2 regions of the Ligilactobacillus equi DSM 15833 genome follow, and region 2 is predicted to be linked to the other one. Evidence: riboswitches for the same ligand, from Rfam matches in the RefSeq annotation. Region 2 holds a riboswitch; the other holds the start of a gene.
What was found. A riboswitch is a leader RNA that binds a small molecule or an ion and turns the genes downstream of it on or off. The one in region 2 is predicted to bind thiamine pyrophosphate.
Positions count from the first base shown of each region.

Region 1 (8,743 bases), on a different contig from region 2:
ATGTAAACATTGTTACATCGGAGGGTCGGGCCAATAGTCCGGCTGGATAAGATGCCTGTGGGCTCTTATCCTTTTTTTGCAAAAATTAGGAGGGATTTATGACAGACACACAAAACTTTACCAGAGGACCGATTTTGCGTAAGTTGTTACAGTTTGCTATGCCGATTTTATTTGCTCTCTTGTTACAAGCTTTGTATACAGCTGCCGACTTGTTAATCGTCGGCCAATTTTCTAGCACCAGCCAAGTTTCTGCAGTTTCGACTGGAGGTCAGGTTATGCAGACGCTAACTTCTCTAGTTTCATCTATGGCGATGGGGATTACAATTTTAATTGCTCAAGTATTGGGACAAGGTAAAAAAGACAAAGTCCCACATGTTATTATGAATGGTCTCTTGTTATTTGCAGGACTGGCCTTGATATTAACTGTAATGGTGGTGGTATTTGCACCAGGATTAGCTCATATGATGCGTGCGCCTCAATCTGCTTTGGATGCGACAGTTGCTTACCTGCGGATTTCCGGGCTAGGAGCAATCTTTATCGTCGGTTATAATCTGGTGGGATCGGTCTTTCGGGGGTTAGGTGATTCCATTACTCCTTTGATTACGGTTGGGATAGCCGCTACAATTAATGTCTTCTTAGATTTAATCTTAGTTGCTCACTTTAAAATGGGAGCTAGTGGGGCTGCGATAGCTACGGTAACTGCTCAAGCTATTAGCCTAGTTGCTTTTTACTTTTTATCGCAAAGGCGTGACGGAAAAATTTTTGAACTAAAACAACCTGATTTTACTGTGATTAAAGCGATTATGAAGTTAGGAAGTCCGATTGCCTTACAAGATTTCTTGATTAACATTTCCTTTGTGGTCATCTTAGCGATTGCTAATACTATGGGTGTTACAGCTTCGGCGGGAATTGGTGTAGGTGAAAAGGCAACTGCTTTTATCATGTTATTACCGATTGCTTTTATGCAAGCCATGGCTGCTTTTGTCGCTCAAAATGTTGGGGCTAAGCAACATAACCGTGCAAGAAAGAGCCTTTTTTATGGAATGGGAGCTTCGTTAGTCTTTGCGACTGTTATGGCCTACATTTCTTTTTTTCACGGGGATGCATTGGCCCGTATTTTTACTCAAAATCGTGGGGTCGTAGATGCGACGGCATTGTACATGAAATCTTATGCTTTTGACGTTTTGATGACTGCCATTTTCTTTTGTTTCGTGGGTTACTTTAATGGTTATGGTAAGACCCAGTTCGTCATGATACAAGGCCTTATTGGAGCATTACTATTCCGAATTCCTCTGGCTTTCTTCTTGACCAGTCTACCGGGGGCAAATCTCTTTTACCTTGGGATGGCAACACCAGCTTCTTCCGTAGTCCAAATTATCTTATGCGTTAGCTATTACTGGATGTTACGTCGTAAAATATGCATATAAAAATAAGACGCTGCTAAAAAATTAGTGGCGTCTTATTTGTCTTTTCCAACTTAGATGAGTTGAGCAGTTATAGTTCTATAATCTAATATAAACTCGTAAACAAGTTCGTGACAAAAATATAAAAGTGTCTTGAAATGAACAGATTATCACGGAGTGTGCTTTAAGTCTAAGGTAAAGTAATTTATGCTAAAGAAAACTTCATGACATAGTGACTGAAAAAAAACAAACTGTTTAAAAGGAGTTTAATATGGATAAAATTAATGCTTTATTAAGACAAATCAACGAAGCTGATGCAATTTTAGTCGGAGCGGCTTCAGGGATGTCGACCGCAGCGGGGATGGATTTTTGGTATGAAGACAGTCTCCTTTATAATACTGAAATACGCTACTATGCTGATAAATATGGGTTTCACGGAATTTTTAATGGCTTTTATAACCACTTTGAAAGCGAAGAGGAACACTGGGGCTTTTACCTGGCCGCTTTAGATATGATTCTCAATCTTCCGGCTCAAAAGCCGACTTACAAGAACCTTAAACGCCTCTTAAAAGATAAAGACTACCACATCATGACAACTAACCAAGATACCTTATTTTTTCAGGATTTTCCGGCAGAAAAGATTTCTGAAATTCAAGGCTCTTGGAATTATTTTCAAAGCGAGCGACCTAGTAGCGACCAAAATCTCTATTCCACACGACAACTATTGGCGCAAGTTCAGGGCCAAGTGAGAGAGCATAAATTGCCAAAGACAGCCATCCCATACAGTCCAGTGAATGGAGCCAAATTAATTCCTTGGGCGCGGGGGCCAGAGTTTCTTGAAGGAAAACGTTACTTTGAAGAACACAAAAAAATAAATCAGTTCTTGGGTCAATACCAAGGTCAAAAAATTCTCTTTCTTGAATTAGGTGTGGGACGCATGACTCCGATGTTTATTCAAGAACCTTTCTGGGAGATGACCAATGCTATGAAACAGGCTTTTTACGTTAATATTAATCCTAAAGATGCCTTGACACATCCACAAATTGTTGACCGTTCACTCTTAATTCACGAGGATATTAATAATGTTTTAGCTGCTGCTGTACAAAAATTGGAGGGAAAAAATGTCTAAATCAAGCTTAAAACTCGCCCGCAAATGGATCAAGCAAGCTGATGCCGTACTAGTTACAGCTAGTAATGGATTCGCCATTTCCGAAGGGGTAAATTTATTTACTGATAATCAAAATTTTCGTCAAGCCTTAGGCAACATGGTAACGAAATATCGCTTACCTAATCTTTTAAGTGCTTTTTCCTATGATTATCCGCACGACGTGGAACGTTTTCGGATGTATGGTCGAGTAGCAGAATTTTATAACTATAGTTATCATGCTAGTCCTGTGATGCAAAAACTCCAAGGTTTACTTGCTGGTAAGGACTACTTGGTGTGGACTTCCAACACCGAAGGCCATTTTAAGCAAGCCGGTTTACCGGTTTTAGAAGTAGAAGGGTCTTGGTTGGAAGGAATTTGTCAAAACGGAGATCATGTAGATTTAAAGAATATTTTACATGAAATTTATCAAAAAGACCAAGCCGGAACCTTGACAGTAGCTGACGTACCTCTATGTGATATTTGTGGGGGAACTGTGAAACTTAATTTAGCTGGGCCTGATTTTCAAATTAATCAAACCCAAGTAGATGCTTTTCAAAACTTCATTACGCGAAATCAAAACCGGAAATTATTAGTTTTAGAACTGGGGATTGGTGCCCACAATCAGCTAATTAAAGCACCTAGTATGCAATTAGTTGCCGGTAATCATAATAGCCGTTATATTACGATTAATAAGGGTGAACTGAATATTCCTGCTAATTTAGCGGCTCGGGCGATTGGCTTTGACGCTGATTTAAGTTTGGCTTTAGAAGAATTGTTAACCGGTAATGATTTAGGTGCTAAAATTATCCCGCCACAAGAAGTTAAGGGTACCCCCCATGAAGATACGAAACTAATTAAGCAAATCTATCCATCTTACACAGCGAATACATTATTGGTCGTATCATCCATCAAGAAAAGGGGCGCATGGTACCTGAAATTATGATGAAAACAGGTCTGGATACCCGTCAAGCCGAAACATTGTTTATCTACATTTTACATGGTTCTTTTGCCGTTAACCGGCGCCATAACTTTCAAAAAGATGCACAATGGCAAGCCGATACCGAAATGTTACAAAAATTTGTTCAAGTTGGTTATAATCAATTACACCAATAAGCCAAAAAAGCCTTCCTGAAGTGGAGGGCTATTTGTTGTTGATGATTTTTTGGAATCGTAATAACTGTTGAGGTAAATGCTTAGCATAATACCAAAAATTACGCTCTAAAAAAAGTGCGACGGGTTGGTCTGGACGGGAAAGAAATACTTGTCCAGAAGTTGTCGTAAGCTTAACTTGACAATTAGTTTGCCAGCTGATGAATTGTTCAAAAGATTGTGATAACTTGAAAGCTTGCGTGAGCGTGAGATCCACCAATGATGACTTAATTTCCAAAAATGGCAACGAAAGATATAGTCGCATTTGCACATAGAACTTAGCTAATTGGCTGATAGTTAAAGTTTGAGGTTCCTGACCTTGACCGGCTAAATAACGATAGCCCTCGTAAATTTGGTTATGACAAGCTGCATACAAATAGTCATCTAGCTGTTCCGGACGGTAAATTTCGGAATGTGTGGCTTGAAAATAAGTATGAATATCCCGATAATTTTGCTGACTAATTAAGGCAGCCAAGGCAAATTGCTTATAACTTTGACGAGCAGTAGTAGGGCTTGGGGAACGAGAGGATGCCAAATCCGGCAAATTATTGAAGCTAAAACGCACGGTATCCAAGTTGTGCTGAACCTGACCGTTTTCTAAGTCAACAGTTGCGGTAAAAGCTTGCGGTCCATGTTGGAGTGTAATTTCCGAGAAACTTTTGTCCTGAAGGGCCATTTGACCTAGCGCTAGTATATCGTGAACAAGTTGGGCTTGAAAATATCGAAAGTCTTGTTTTTCGATAGGAGTAAATGGTAAATCAGGAATTTTTACATGCGTAAAATCCGGGTAATACCGGGGTAAATTAGCCAATATCAATTGCCAAAAGTCAGTTTGATAATCGATCTTAGGTAACGGGACTTGTTCAATGAGCGTAGCCATCACTCGGTAAAAACTGGCTAGATCCTGTTGGTCTTTGGTGAAAGTGATTCTTTCCACGAGATCTAAGGGTTGCTGAATTTTTAACTGGGAACCATGGCGCTTGAGTTGAGCTTCTGGAAAAAATTCCTGGGCTTCTTTCAGTAAATTCATCTTCTTATTGCCGTTCATCTTGGTAGAGGGTTACTGGACCTTGGTCCTGAGCCAACCAAAGCTTGGCAGCATTGATCCATTGTGCTAAGGTAGGGTCAACATCCCGCGGATAAACAGCACTTGTCTCATCAGCTAAGGCTAAACCATGAATTCCACTTTGGAAGAGATGGTATTCACAAGGTACGCCCAATTCCTGAAGTTTGAGGACAAATTGTGTGGTTTCTTTTGGGGAAACGGTCGTATCTTGTCCTCCCTGCCAAAGGAAAGTTTTCGGAAAATTAGCATCCACGCCTTGAATTAAATCTAATTGTTGGTGAAATTCTGGTGGGATTGCTTGTGCAAGGTAAGCGGCATCTCTGTGCAAATGCACACTCGGAACCGTCAACATCGGATAAGCTAGGATTAAGCCTTGAATTTTCAAAGGAGCAGGGATAGTATAATCGGCTTGATGTTCCATAAAATACGCAATGAGATGAGCGCCAGCTGAGAAACCTAAAAGGTAAAGTCGTTCAGAATCTAAATACCATTCCTTAGCATGGTCAGCGATGACCTGCAGGGCACATTCTAAATCTCGATAGGTCTGAAAAATCTCAAAATCCTCATTGATTACAGCTGCTTGTTGGGCATCTGGCCGTTGCAGGAAGTAAACGGAATAATCAAGTAAAAAAACATTAAATCCCATCCCCAAGAAGCGTGCTACTACTGGTTCACTTTCCTTATGGGCAAGATTTAGATAGCCACCGCCGGGACAAACAATGATGCCGGGACGCTTACGGTGCTTTTTGTGGGTAATTTCCTCATCCAATACATAAGCAGTTAGCTTTACCGCCGCATTGCCAGGTCGGAGAGGGAAACTTTGATAGTACATAAATTTATACCTCCTTTTTCTTTAATTATAGCGATTTTTCCACTTGTTATCATAGGGTTTGCGACATAAAATAAGAATATATCAAAAATTTAAGGAGGAAATTAGTAGCGGATATGTATTTTCTAATTTCTTTTCAGCAAATCTGCATCATGTTCATCCTGATGGGGATTGGTTTTACCTGTCAAAGGCTCAAAGTGCTGCATGAACAGACAATTAAGGAATTAACAACTATTTTAATTAATGTGGTTTCACCATGTTTAATTTTTAATTCCTTTCACCAAAAGATGACCACTAATCTTTTGCAAACTTTTTGGTGGACCATATTAGCGACGGTAATTTCTTTTTCCGTATCTGTCTTTTTAGGTAAGCTCTTATTTTCTTTACCGACTTTCAAAGAAAATGACCAGCAAGGAATTTATAAATTTGCTGTCACTTACACCAACAGTGGTTTTATGGGCATCCCCTTAATTCAAGCTTTAATTGGTAAGCAAGGTACCTTTTTTTCGGTACCGTTTTTAGTGGTTAATAATATTTTTTTGTGGACCCACGGCGTAAGCCTTTTTCAGAAGCGAAAGCGTTTCATGTTAGGGGAAACCTTACGCACCATTTTACTCAATCCTAATATTATCGCTACGATTATCGGTTTGTTATTTTTTATAAGTGGTTTGAACCAAGCACTACCAGTTATGGTGATGAAGCCGATTGAGTATGTAGCAACGCTCAATACACCATTAAGTATGATTGTAATTGGCGCTAACCTGGCTACGATTAAAGGCAAGTTTTATGATGATTTAGAAGTTTGGAGCTTGGTCTTCTTGCGCAACCTCATTTTTCCTTTGATTTTGGTGGCAACTTTAGCCTTTTTACCATTATCTTCCACAGCTTTTACCGCTATCACGGTCATGATTTCGGCTCCGGTCGCCGGCTTAATTGTGATGTTAAGCCTAATCAATAATCAACCGGTAGATTTTGCTTCCAAGGTTTTGTGCCTATCAACAGTTTGTTCTATGATTAGTCTGCCGTTGATGATAATGTTGGCTAATTTAATTCACTAACAGTAATAATCTTGTGTATTTTATACAGAAATTTGAATGTTATAGAAAGTAAGTAAATCATTCTATGTTTTGTGATACTCAAAATATAGAGCGAAGAATGAAATTCTATTATTGAATGCGATTTCAAAACATGTTATAGTTAGAAGGTAAAATTGAAGCAGGGGAGCTCGTAAGCGAGCTGAGAGGAAGTCATCAACTTCGACCCTTAACCTGATCCGGATAATGCCGGCGGAGGGAGTTTGTAGACATTTTGTGTGATATTTAAAGATATTCTCCATTTAAGACAGGCTCTTTTCATAGGAAGGGCCTGTTTTTGTATGGAGGAATTGAGATGGATTTATTACAAGCATGTCGAAAATACGCACCCCTAGTCCATTGCATTACGAATTATGTAACCGTCAATGATTGTGCTAATGTGATTATTGCTAGTGGGGGTCGCCCTTTAATGGCTGACGAAATCACAGAAATGACTGAAATTGCGCAAAAAGCTGAAGTTTTGGTGATTAATATTGGCACCTTAAACCAAAGGACTTTTACTGCTAGCTTAGCCGCTGGTAAGGCTATGCGTCAATACGGAAAAATGGTGTTATTGGATCCCGTAGGTATTGGTGTATCTACTTTTAGACAAAAAGCGGTGCAAGAAATTTTAACCACCGTGAAGCCACAGGTAATTCGTGGTAATTTTTCGGAAATCCTCACTTTAATCAGTGGTCAACAACATGGTTCCGGGGTAGATATGGCTCAAACAGATCAAATGACCCAGGCTACTCAAGACAGCCTAATAGCGCAGATGCAGGATTTTTGTCAACAATCTGATTGCGTCTTGATAGCTAGCGGACCGGAAGATTTAATTGTTAATTCTCAGCAAGCTTACCTGGTACAAAATGGGCATGCCTTAATGAAAGACGTCACTGGGACTGGTTGCCAATTAAGCGCTTTAATTGGAGCTTTATTAGGCGCCGGACAAGATTGGACTAAAACTTGTCTAACAGCCACCTGCATGTGGGGGCTAGCTGGAGAAAAGGCCGCGAAGAAAATAACAGTTGGCGATGGCAATGCTAGTTACCGCAATTATTTAATTGATGCGGTTTATCAAATGACAGATAAAGAAGTAAAAGAAGGTGCAAACTATGTCAAACTTAGATAAAGATTTATTGTTATACGCCGTCACTGACCGAAAAAATTTAGGTCAGACTGAATTTTTAACAAGCATTAAGCAAGCTTTGGCCGGCGGTGTAACGTGCTTGCAACTACGCGAAAAAAATCTGTCCAGGGAAGCTTTTAGTGCAGAAGCTTACGCCGTTAAACAGCTTTGCCAAGAAGCACAAGTGCCATTCATTATTAATGATAGTTTGGAAGTTGCCCTGGATTGTCAAGCCGATGGTTTACATGTTGGTCAAGAAGACTTACAAAAATCCGATTTTTACCAGCAAATACCTAGCGATATGATCCTAGGTGTCTCAGTGCAAAACGTGGCTCAAGCCAAAGAAGCCCAGGCCAAAGGGGCAAATTACCTGGGCGTGGGTACCATATTTCCCACCCAAACCAAGACCGATGCTGTTAGGGTTAGCCGTCAAACCTTAGCAGAAATTTGTCAAGCTGTTAACATTCCCGTTGTAGCGATTGGGGGGATTGATGAGGATAATATGGAAAGTTTAGCTGGAACTGGAATTGCAGGGTTAGCTATAGTGAATGCTATTTTGGGGGCACCAGAAATTGAAAAGCAAAGTCACAAACTCAAAGCTTTAGCAGTTAAAACTGTCTTCACCTCGCGGAGTGCGAACCTACCGCCCGTTTTATCAATTGCGGGTAGTGATTCCAGTGGTGGGGCCGGAATTCAAGCTGATATCAAGGCAATTATGGCCAATGGTGGGTTTGCCATGACCGCGATTACTGCTATGACCGCACAAAACACTCAAGGGGTTACGGCGATTATAGAATCCAGTCCCGAATTTTTACAAGCACAAATAGCAACGGTCTTTACAGACATTTATCCTCTGGCTATTAAGGTTGGGATGGTACCAAGTCCAGAGTTAATGCAAGTAATTGCACAGGAATTAAGTTTGTATCAGGCAAACAATGTTGTCTTAG
Region 1 is NZ_AZFH01000007.1:5,928-14,670, forward strand. Features, by position in the region: gene FC36_RS01290 (MATE family efflux transporter) at 99-1,427, shown strand; gene FC36_RS01295 (SIR2 family NAD-dependent protein deacylase) at 1,675-2,532, shown strand; gene FC36_RS12305 (SIR2 family NAD-dependent protein deacylase) at 2,525-3,493, shown strand; gene FC36_RS01305 (hypothetical protein) at 3,475-3,663, shown strand; gene FC36_RS01310 (hypothetical protein) at 3,692-4,729, opposite strand; gene FC36_RS01315 (alpha/beta hydrolase) at 4,734-5,597, opposite strand; gene FC36_RS01320 (AEC family transporter) at 5,711-6,652, shown strand; TPP riboswitch at 6,802-6,906, shown strand; gene thiM (hydroxyethylthiazole kinase) at 6,984-7,799, shown strand; gene thiD (bifunctional hydroxymethylpyrimidine kinase/phosphomethylpyrimidine kinase) at 7,783-8,743, shown strand, end outside.
Region 1: it holds a riboswitch for thiamine pyrophosphate, as region 2 does, so the genes downstream of both, thiM (hydroxyethylthiazole kinase) here and FC36_RS03535 (ECF transporter S component) in region 2, are expected to answer to the same signal.

Region 2 (8,743 bases):
TGCTCAAGTACAATTGCTTTCCTTTGATGGTGGTTTACGTGAAAACATGGTACCACGTGATGCGCAAGCTGTAGTAGCCGGTTTAGACTTAGCATCAGTTAAAGAAGCTCTAGCTGCTTTTGTGGCGGACAAACCTGTGGAAGCTGAAGTTAAGGAAGTTGGAACTAATTTGGAAATTAGTTTCATCGGAAAAGCTGCCCATGCTCAAGAACCACGTAATGGTGAAAACGCTGGGACTTACTTGGCTTTATTCTTAAAGGACTTTGCCTTTGGGGCTGACGCTAAGAATTACTTAGACTTTACAGCCAACTACTTACACCAAGATTCTCGGATGGAAAACTTTGGAATTAACTTTACGGATGATGTGATGGGTGACTTAACGATGAATGCTGGTATCTTTGCTTTTGAAGCTGGTAAGGGAGGGCAAATCACCTTGAACTTCCGTTTCCCTAAAGGTATGGATGAAACAGATATCAAAGCAGGTTTAGCAAAAGTAGTGACTCCGATGGGGGTTACCCTTGACCAAGGTCGGGTTCAAGTACCACACTACGTAGACCCATCTGACCCATTAGTAGAAACTTTATTAGGGGTTTATCGTCGTCAAACTGGCCAAGAAGCTCACGGTATGGTTGTCGGTGGAGGAACATATGGACGTTTAATGAAGCGTGGGGTGGCCTTTGGGGCTATGTTCCCAGGGGTACCTGATACTATGCACCAAGCGGACGAGTTTATGCCAGTAGATGGCTTATTAAAAGCCACAGCAATTTACGCGGAAGCCATCGCAGAATTAGTTAAATAATTATCGCAAGTCGGAGTCTAGGTTCCGGCTTTTTGCTTGCAAATTTTTATTACGGGATTAAAATGGAGGTGAATTCAAAAGAAAGAAGATGGCAAGTATGGAGCGCGAAAGTCGTTTTATTCGGGATTTATTCGCCAATGCAGTTAAGCAAGAGGCAGATTTTACAATTTTTAAGGTTCCAACTAAGCGGGAAAAGATGTATCTGCGGGTCAAGACAGATTTAATTGAGCAAATTAGGGAAAGTCAGCATTTAGAAAAGATGTTAAAGACGCTTTTATCCAAGCATCGGGTTGCCAGTCAAAGTGAAGAAATTACGATTAGTCAGGGTAACTACCGTCTTTTTATGTAAACCTTGTCAAAATTCGCTCAATCCTCTAAAATTAAAGTTAAAAGTTATACGAAGAGGTGAGGTAGATGTTTTTAATTACCGGTGATTTGCGGAGTAGTTATGCGATTAAAGGTGTGGTGAATGCCACCGTCAAAAAAACTTTACAACCGGATGAAATTGATCAAGTTGCTGATTACGACAATCTTTACGAAAAAGTCAAAGAAATCTTAGGTAAACGGGCGGAAGCCCTCGGAGCTGATGGGGTCATTGATGTCAGTTTTGTACCAGAGATTGCCCGAGTGGCCGTGGGTCCTAAGTACATGATTTTGCATGGATATGGGACGGCCGTTGCTTTACTAAAAAATTCAAAGTAAGCACTGGTGGACCTTGACCTCTTAGCGGGAATATAGTATGATTATTGAGTATTTTAATACTCATGCCGCTGTGGCGGAATTGGCAGACGCGCAGCGTTCAGGTCGCTGTTGGGTTTTCCCAGTACAGGTTCGACTCCTGCCAGCGGCATTTTGACGGTCCTAATGAGGGCCGTTTTTCTTTTGAAAAATCAAGAAAACGTTTGCTAAAGAAGATGTACTATGATAAAATGCAGGTGTTATAAAGAAAATAATTGATGATAGTTGGGGTGCCTTCTGGCTGAGAAATACCCATTGAACCTGATCTGATTAACATCAGCGGAGGGAACTATGTGTAAAAAAGACAATGAGAAGTCCAGACTATCAAAGCAGTCTGGACTTTTTTAGCTCAACCATGATCAAAATTATAGGAAACGAGGTTTTGACAATGTCAAAGAAAAAGTGGGATGTTCAAAGTGTGATTTTTTTAGCAATTATTGCTATCTTTTTAGGAATTATCTATCAGGTTTGGAGTTATGCCTATTATGCCTTAGCGGCCACACCTTTAAAACCTTATGCCAATGATTTAACTCTGGGTGTGTGGACGATGGCCGGTCCTCTAGCTGGAACTTTGCTACGTAAAGTTGGAGGAGCTTTTATCGGGGAATTATTAACCGCAACAGTCGAAATGTTTCTATTTTCTAGTTGGGGAGCAGCTAACCTGATTTCTGGTCTCTATCAAGGATTAGGTTCAGAATTAGGGTTTGCTTTAACGGGATATAAAAACTTCGGTAAACTTGGACTTAGTTTATCCGTGTTGACCACCACGGTAGTGACGTTTGCCTGGTCCTTATTCCAAGATGGTTATTTAGATTATCAAGTCGGCATGCTAGTGCAGCTGTTTATTTTACGTCTGCTATCCATTGGTCTTTTTTCAGGGGTGTTAGTAGCTATGATTCAAGCAGCCGTTAAGAAAGCTGGGTTTTTACGCTAATGACAAGTTTGCAAGTAAAAAATTTGACTTTTACCTATCAAGTTGAAGGTGAGGCGGTGTTGCGCGACTTAAATTTTACCTTACCTACTCAAAAGATTAGCCTTTTGATTGGTCAGTCGGGAGCTGGTAAATCAACATTTTTAAAACTTTTAACTGGTCTTTATCCAGAATTTGGTGGCCAGATTAGCCAGGGACAGGTACTGTTAGATGGACAAGAAGTTGGAACTATGTGTGCTGCTAAAAGGGCTACTAAAATAGCTTTATTATTTCAAAATCCTCGCCAGCAAATTGTTATGACTACGTTTCGGGAACAATTGTATTTTATTTTAGCTAATTTAAATCTACCGCTGATTGAGATTAATGATAGGATCAAACAGGTTTGTCAGCAATTCAACTTAACCGCTTTTTTAGATCGGGACTTACTAACTTTATCCGGTGGTGAACTGCAAAGAGTGGCGCTTGCCAGTGTGGTAGCTATGGGGAGTGAAATTATTATTTTAGATGAACCTTTCGCCAACATTGATTTAAAGGAGCGACGGCGACTACTGGAACTTTTGCGAGATCTACAAGTCAAGCAAGGTAAAACGATTTTGATTTGTGATCATGATTTATCTGATTATCAAGCCTATGTTGACCATGTTTTTCAATTAGACCAAACACTTCATGAGGTTAATCGTACTATATTAGCTGAAGTCAAAAAGCCAGCTGTGAATTTACCACTAGCTCCTGATTTAACTGGTGATTTATCCTGGTGCAACATAGAGTTGTGGGCGGGAAAACGACAGTTGGTAATTGACAGTAGTTATCGTTTAGGTCGTGGGAAAATTGGCCTTTTATCTGGGCAAAATGGAGTGGGCAAGTCGACTTTTTTTAAGGCCTTAATCAAGCAAAATTCTTACCATGGTAAAATTATTTTTGATAAGCAGGACTTAGCGCGGACAAAAGCAAAAAAGTGGGCTAGGTTGGTCGGAATTGTCTTTCAAAATAGTTTAGATCAGTTTGTAAAATTGACGGTAGCTGAGGAATTAGCTCTCTCACTAAAAAAGAGTCACCACCCAGAGTACTGGACGCCCGCGCGCGTGCAAGCAGTAGCACAAGCCTTTGGTCTGTGGGATTTAAATGACCAAGTTTGTTACCAGCTTTCCGGTGGTCAACAAAAACGTCTGCAGATTCTAGGGATGCTGATTATGAGTCCACCAGTCTTGTTACTTGACGAGCCCTTTAGCGGTTTGGATCAGGTAAGTCTAAAGCCGGTCTTGGAGGAGTTACAGACTGTGACTGTTGATTTGCAAATCGCGACTTTAGTGATTTCACACCAATTAATGGGAATTACCCCTTATTTAGACTATCAGCTTCGTTTGGAGCATCAAAAGTTAGGATGGTGAAACGATGAAATTTAAATTGAATCCCACTATCATGTTACTTCTACTCTTAAGTCAAGGTCTTTGTCTAGCTTTTATTAAGAGCATTAGTTATAACCTTTTGGTACTGTTGTTAAGTTTAGGCTACTTAGCCTATCATAAAGCCAACTTTAAAACGATAGGGTTAGTCTTTTTAATAACCTTTCCCTTAAGTTTAGGTTCCTTTCTTTCTTTTTACTATTTTGGTCAAGGAGCGCGTGTGTACTTAGCCTGGATTTATGCTAGTCGGATTTATGCTTACTTGAGTTTGGGAATGCTGTTGACGTTGACTACTAAAATTGATGTATTACTAATAAGCTTGGAACAACACTTGCATTTACCTCAAGCTTTTGTTTATGGTGGTTTAGCTGCTATGAATATGTTGAGTCGTATCAAAAAGCAATTAGGTGTGATTAAATATTCAGCCCAAATTAGGGGAAAAAGTTATCATTATTATCAACCAGGTTTGTACTTGAGGGTTATCATTACAGCTTTAACCTGGTCCCGTGATAGTGCCCAAGCCATGCGAGCCTTAGGTTTTGTTGAAAAAGGCCCCCGTACGCAAGAAAAAGCAGATGTTTTGCCTAAATGGCAATGGGCTTTTTTAGGCGGGACGTCCCTTTTACCGCTTGTCGTGGTTATATTTCACTGGTTGTAAAGTTTAGTGTCAGGAGGTTTAGCTTCCTGACTTTTTGGTGTGTAAAAATATTAAAATCTTATCTTGGCCGCAATTGAACTTCGAAATTTTAACGCGTATAATAAGTTAATGGAGTTATTCGAGAAAGGAATAAGTAATTATGGGAAAGAGATTGAAAAGCAGTCGCTACATCACGGGCTTTGATGGGTTACGGACTTTAGCGGTGATTGGCGTGATTTTATATCATATTCTGCCACAAAGTTTGCCGGGGGGCTTTTTGGGAGTGCCGATTTTCTTCGTTGTTTCGGGTTACCTAATCACTGATTTGCTAATTCAGGAAAAAGAAGAACGAGGCTTTATCTCTATTAAAGATTTTTATCTACGTCGTTTTCGGCGTTTATACCCGGCTTTATTAACCATGGTTTTGGTATCGAGTGCTTACATAACACTTTTCCAACGCAACCTGTTGGTAAATATTCGAGGGATAATTTTAAGTAACGTTTTTTATGTTTACAACTGGTTTCAAATTAAGCACCATGAGTCCTATTTTGCGCACTTTGGTGGTGAATCTCCCTTTACGCACCTGTGGTCCTTATCAATCGAAGGACAGTTTTACTTGTTATGGCCGCTATTAGTGATCTTATTGTTAGCTTTTATTAAAAAGAAGAGCATGATTGCCCTAATAATCTTTTTAGGAGCCTTCATTTCTGCACTCGAGATGGCTCTGCTGTATCATGGTGGCGACCCCTCGCGCTTGTATTATGGTACTGATACGCGTATGTTTGCAATCCTCATTGGAGCCGCCTTAGCTTTTGTTTGGCCAAGTACTAAATTACGGCCGCAAGTTAATACAGGACACCGGCGCTTTTTAGATGGAATTGGTGCCTTTGCTTTGGCGGGGATTATTTTAAGCTTTATTTTTGCCTCCGCTCAAGCTTCGGGGATTTATCACATGGGGATGTTTTTCTTCTCCATTCTTTCTGCCTTGTTGGTGGCAATTGTGGCACATCCTGGAGGTGACTTTAACCGTCTCTTCACCAATCCGCTTTTTACTTGGATTGGAAAAAGAAGTTACGGCATTTATCTTTACCAATTTCCGGTGATGATTTTTTATGAAAGTAAAGTCAAGGTTGGTAATCATCCTATTTTAAATGCGGTTATCGAAATTGCTTTAATTTTGGTGATTTCAGAGCTTTCTTACCGCTACTTAGAACGGCCGTTGCAATTCTTTGATTACCGTCAAACATTATCGGTAATCCGGGAAGCATTCCGCAAGGATACGGTGCACATGCCTCGTAGATATGCTTTGAGTATTGCTGGTTTAGTAGTTATGGTGGCACTCATTGGTGCTTTGATGCAACCTAAGTCCAATCAAATGCAAGCTAATCCTGTGCAAGCGACGATTGCTAAGAACCAAGCGCAAACTAAGAAGAATAATCAAACGAAGGCGAAGCCTTCTAAGAAGGTTCAAGCTAATTTAGAAAAGCAACTGACTCAAAAACAAATTAATCAGGCACAAAATATGTCTTTAACAGCAGTTGGAGATTCCGTTTTAGCGGCTACGAGTCCTAGTTTACAAGATATTTTTCCGCAGATGTATGTCGATGCCCAAGTCGGGCGCCAAGTTTATATGGTACCTGATGTGTTGAAAAACTTACAGGCTCAAGGGCACTTAGCGGATACGGTCTTATTGGTAGAGGGGACGAATGGCGCTTTTAATGAGGAACAATTAGCTCAAATTATGGAGGTTTTGGGTAAACGACAGGTTTACTGGGTAAATGTTCATGTTCCGACAAAGAGTTGGCAAAACTCCGTTAATAAAGGAATTAAAGAAGCAGGTCGCAAATATCCAAACATTCATGTAATCGACTGGTATGATTATAGTAATGGGCATGAAAGTTGGTTCTATAATGATGATGTCCACCCCAATAAGGTTGGGACAGACAAATTTACTAACTTAGTGGCACAAAAAATTTTGAAATAAAGGTAGAGGCTTATCGTAAACGGTAGGCTTCTTTTTTTGAAAAGAATGCTTGAAAGTTTCAGAAATGCATACTAAAATATCTATGAAAGCGCAAACAAAAACCGTGTGAGGGGGTTGTTCCATGGAAAAAGAATATTATGTCAGTCGAGCTAAGTTATATCGTGATGAAGCACAAAGGGCAATTACCTATATCAATAACGGGGATGAACAATACAGTCATTTAATTTATCAAAACCTTTGTAAATCTTTTAGGTTAGAACTAAAAGTTCTTAAAGATGACGTGCCATTATATAGACAAATGTTAGTGGAATTCAATGAGCAGGTCGCTAATCATAATGACATTTTGACTAATCTAGTTTGGATTCGGGCGCGGGCACGCCAATTTGAGTAAAGGCCTATGTTTTCAATGTGCTAAGCCCTTTCAAACTATATATTTAAGTGATTTTATGTTATAATAGAAGTAGGATAAAAGTGATGAGGGGGTCATCTTATGACAATGGAATACAAAAACATCTTGGTACCAGTTGATGGTTCAAAAACGGCGGAAAATGCTTTGAAAACCGCAACAGAAATTGCTAAGCGTAACCAAGGCCATGTTGATTTATTGAATGTCATCGACCTAAAACAATTCTCCATGAGTTTCGGCGGAATGGTGGATGCTAACGGCGATGTTGTATATCAATCATTTGAAGATGTTAATGAATATCTAGAAAAATTACAAGCAGAAGTCAAAGCCAATGGTTTAGACGCTGTGGATATTCACGCTCGTTTCGGGACGCCAAGAACTATTGTTGCTAAAGAATTTCCTTTGGACCACCACACAGATTTAATTGTCATGGGACCGACGGGAATGAATGTGGTTGAGAGAGCTTTGATGGGGGCGGTTACGGACTATGTAACGCGCAATGCCGTCTGTGATGTAATGGTTGCACGTTGAGTTTCAAAAAGCTGTGCTTTTTTTGAGAGAAGCACAGCTTTTTTATTTTCTTTATGAAAAATGAGTAGTCATCAAGCCCGTTATTATAGGATTATTTTCTTGGTGAAAATTTAATGATGAAATCTATTTTTTCTTAATCGTTGACTAATTAAAAGCAACTTGCTAAAATTGAATAAATAGTTTTAAGATATTATTTGGAGGCAAAAATTATGAATAAATTTCTTAAGCGTATGCTCGCTAAGGAAGACGTCTCAGTTTATAAGAATAAAGACTCGCACTTGCGACAAGTTCTGACAACCAAGGACTTCTTGGCATTAGGGGTAGGGACCATCGTGAGTACAGCAATCTTTACTTTACCAGGGGTTATTGCTGCGAAGTATGCGGGCCCTGCAGTTGCTCTTTCTTTCTTAGTAGCAGCTGTGGTTGCTGGTTTGGTGGCTTTCGCTTATGCTGAAATGTCATCAGCCATGCCTTTTGCAGGTTCAGCTTATTCTTGGATGAACGTTATCTTTGGTGAATTTTTTGGTTGGGTTGTTGGCTGGGCTTTGTTGGCTGAGTACTTTATTGCCGTGGCCTTCGTGGCTTCGGGACTGTCGGCTAATTTTAGAGGTTTGATTGAGCCTTTAGGACTTACCTTGCCGGCATCATTATCAAATCCTGTGGGAACTAACGGTGGGGTTGTTGACTTATTTGCCCTAATCGTTTTGGTGTTAGTCGCTTTCTTAGTTTCACGTGGGATGTCTGAAGCGGCCCGGGTGCAAAATACTTTGGTAATTTTAAAGGTGGCGGCCATCTTGCTCTTTTTATTGGTAGGGGCAACCGCTATTAAGACACAAAACTACACCCCATTTATTCCTGAATCAAAAGTTAATCCTGATGGCACTCACTTTGGAGGTTGGCAAGGGATTTACGCCGGGGTTTCCTCAATTTTCTTATCTTACATTGGTTTTGACTCTATTGCAGCGAATGCGGCAGAAGCCAAGAACCCATCTAAGACCATGCCGCGTGGGATTTTAGGCTCTTTGGTGATTGCTGTAGTTCTTTTTGTGGCTGTTTCCTTAGTTTTAGTTGGGATGTTCCACTACACGAAGTACGCCGGGAACGCCGAACCTGTTGGTTGGGCTTTGAGACATGCTGGTCATCCTGTGGTGGCTTCCGTAGTAACTTCTATCGCCGTTTTGGGGATGTTTACAGCTATCATTGGGATGATGTTGGCAGGTTCTCGTTTACTTTACTCTTTCGGTCGGGATGGAATGTTACCAGCCTGGTTAGGTAAGTTAAATAAGAATAACTTACCTAATAATGCCTTATTGG
Region 2 is NZ_AZFH01000027.1:1,230-9,972, forward strand. Features, by position in the region: gene pepV (dipeptidase PepV) at 1-799, shown strand, start outside; gene FC36_RS03520 (hypothetical protein) at 888-1,148, shown strand; gene FC36_RS03525 (hypothetical protein) at 1,214-1,501, shown strand; tRNA gene FC36_RS03530 (tRNA-Leu) at 1,566-1,649, shown strand; TPP riboswitch at 1,754-1,842, shown strand; gene FC36_RS03535 (ECF transporter S component) at 1,926-2,471, shown strand; gene FC36_RS03540 (ABC transporter ATP-binding protein) at 2,471-3,856, shown strand; gene FC36_RS03545 (CbiQ family ECF transporter T component) at 3,861-4,529, shown strand; gene FC36_RS03550 (acyltransferase family protein) at 4,669-6,492, shown strand; gene FC36_RS03555 (hypothetical protein) at 6,614-6,883, shown strand; gene FC36_RS03560 (universal stress protein) at 6,983-7,429, shown strand; gene FC36_RS03565 (APC family permease) at 7,639-8,743, shown strand, end outside.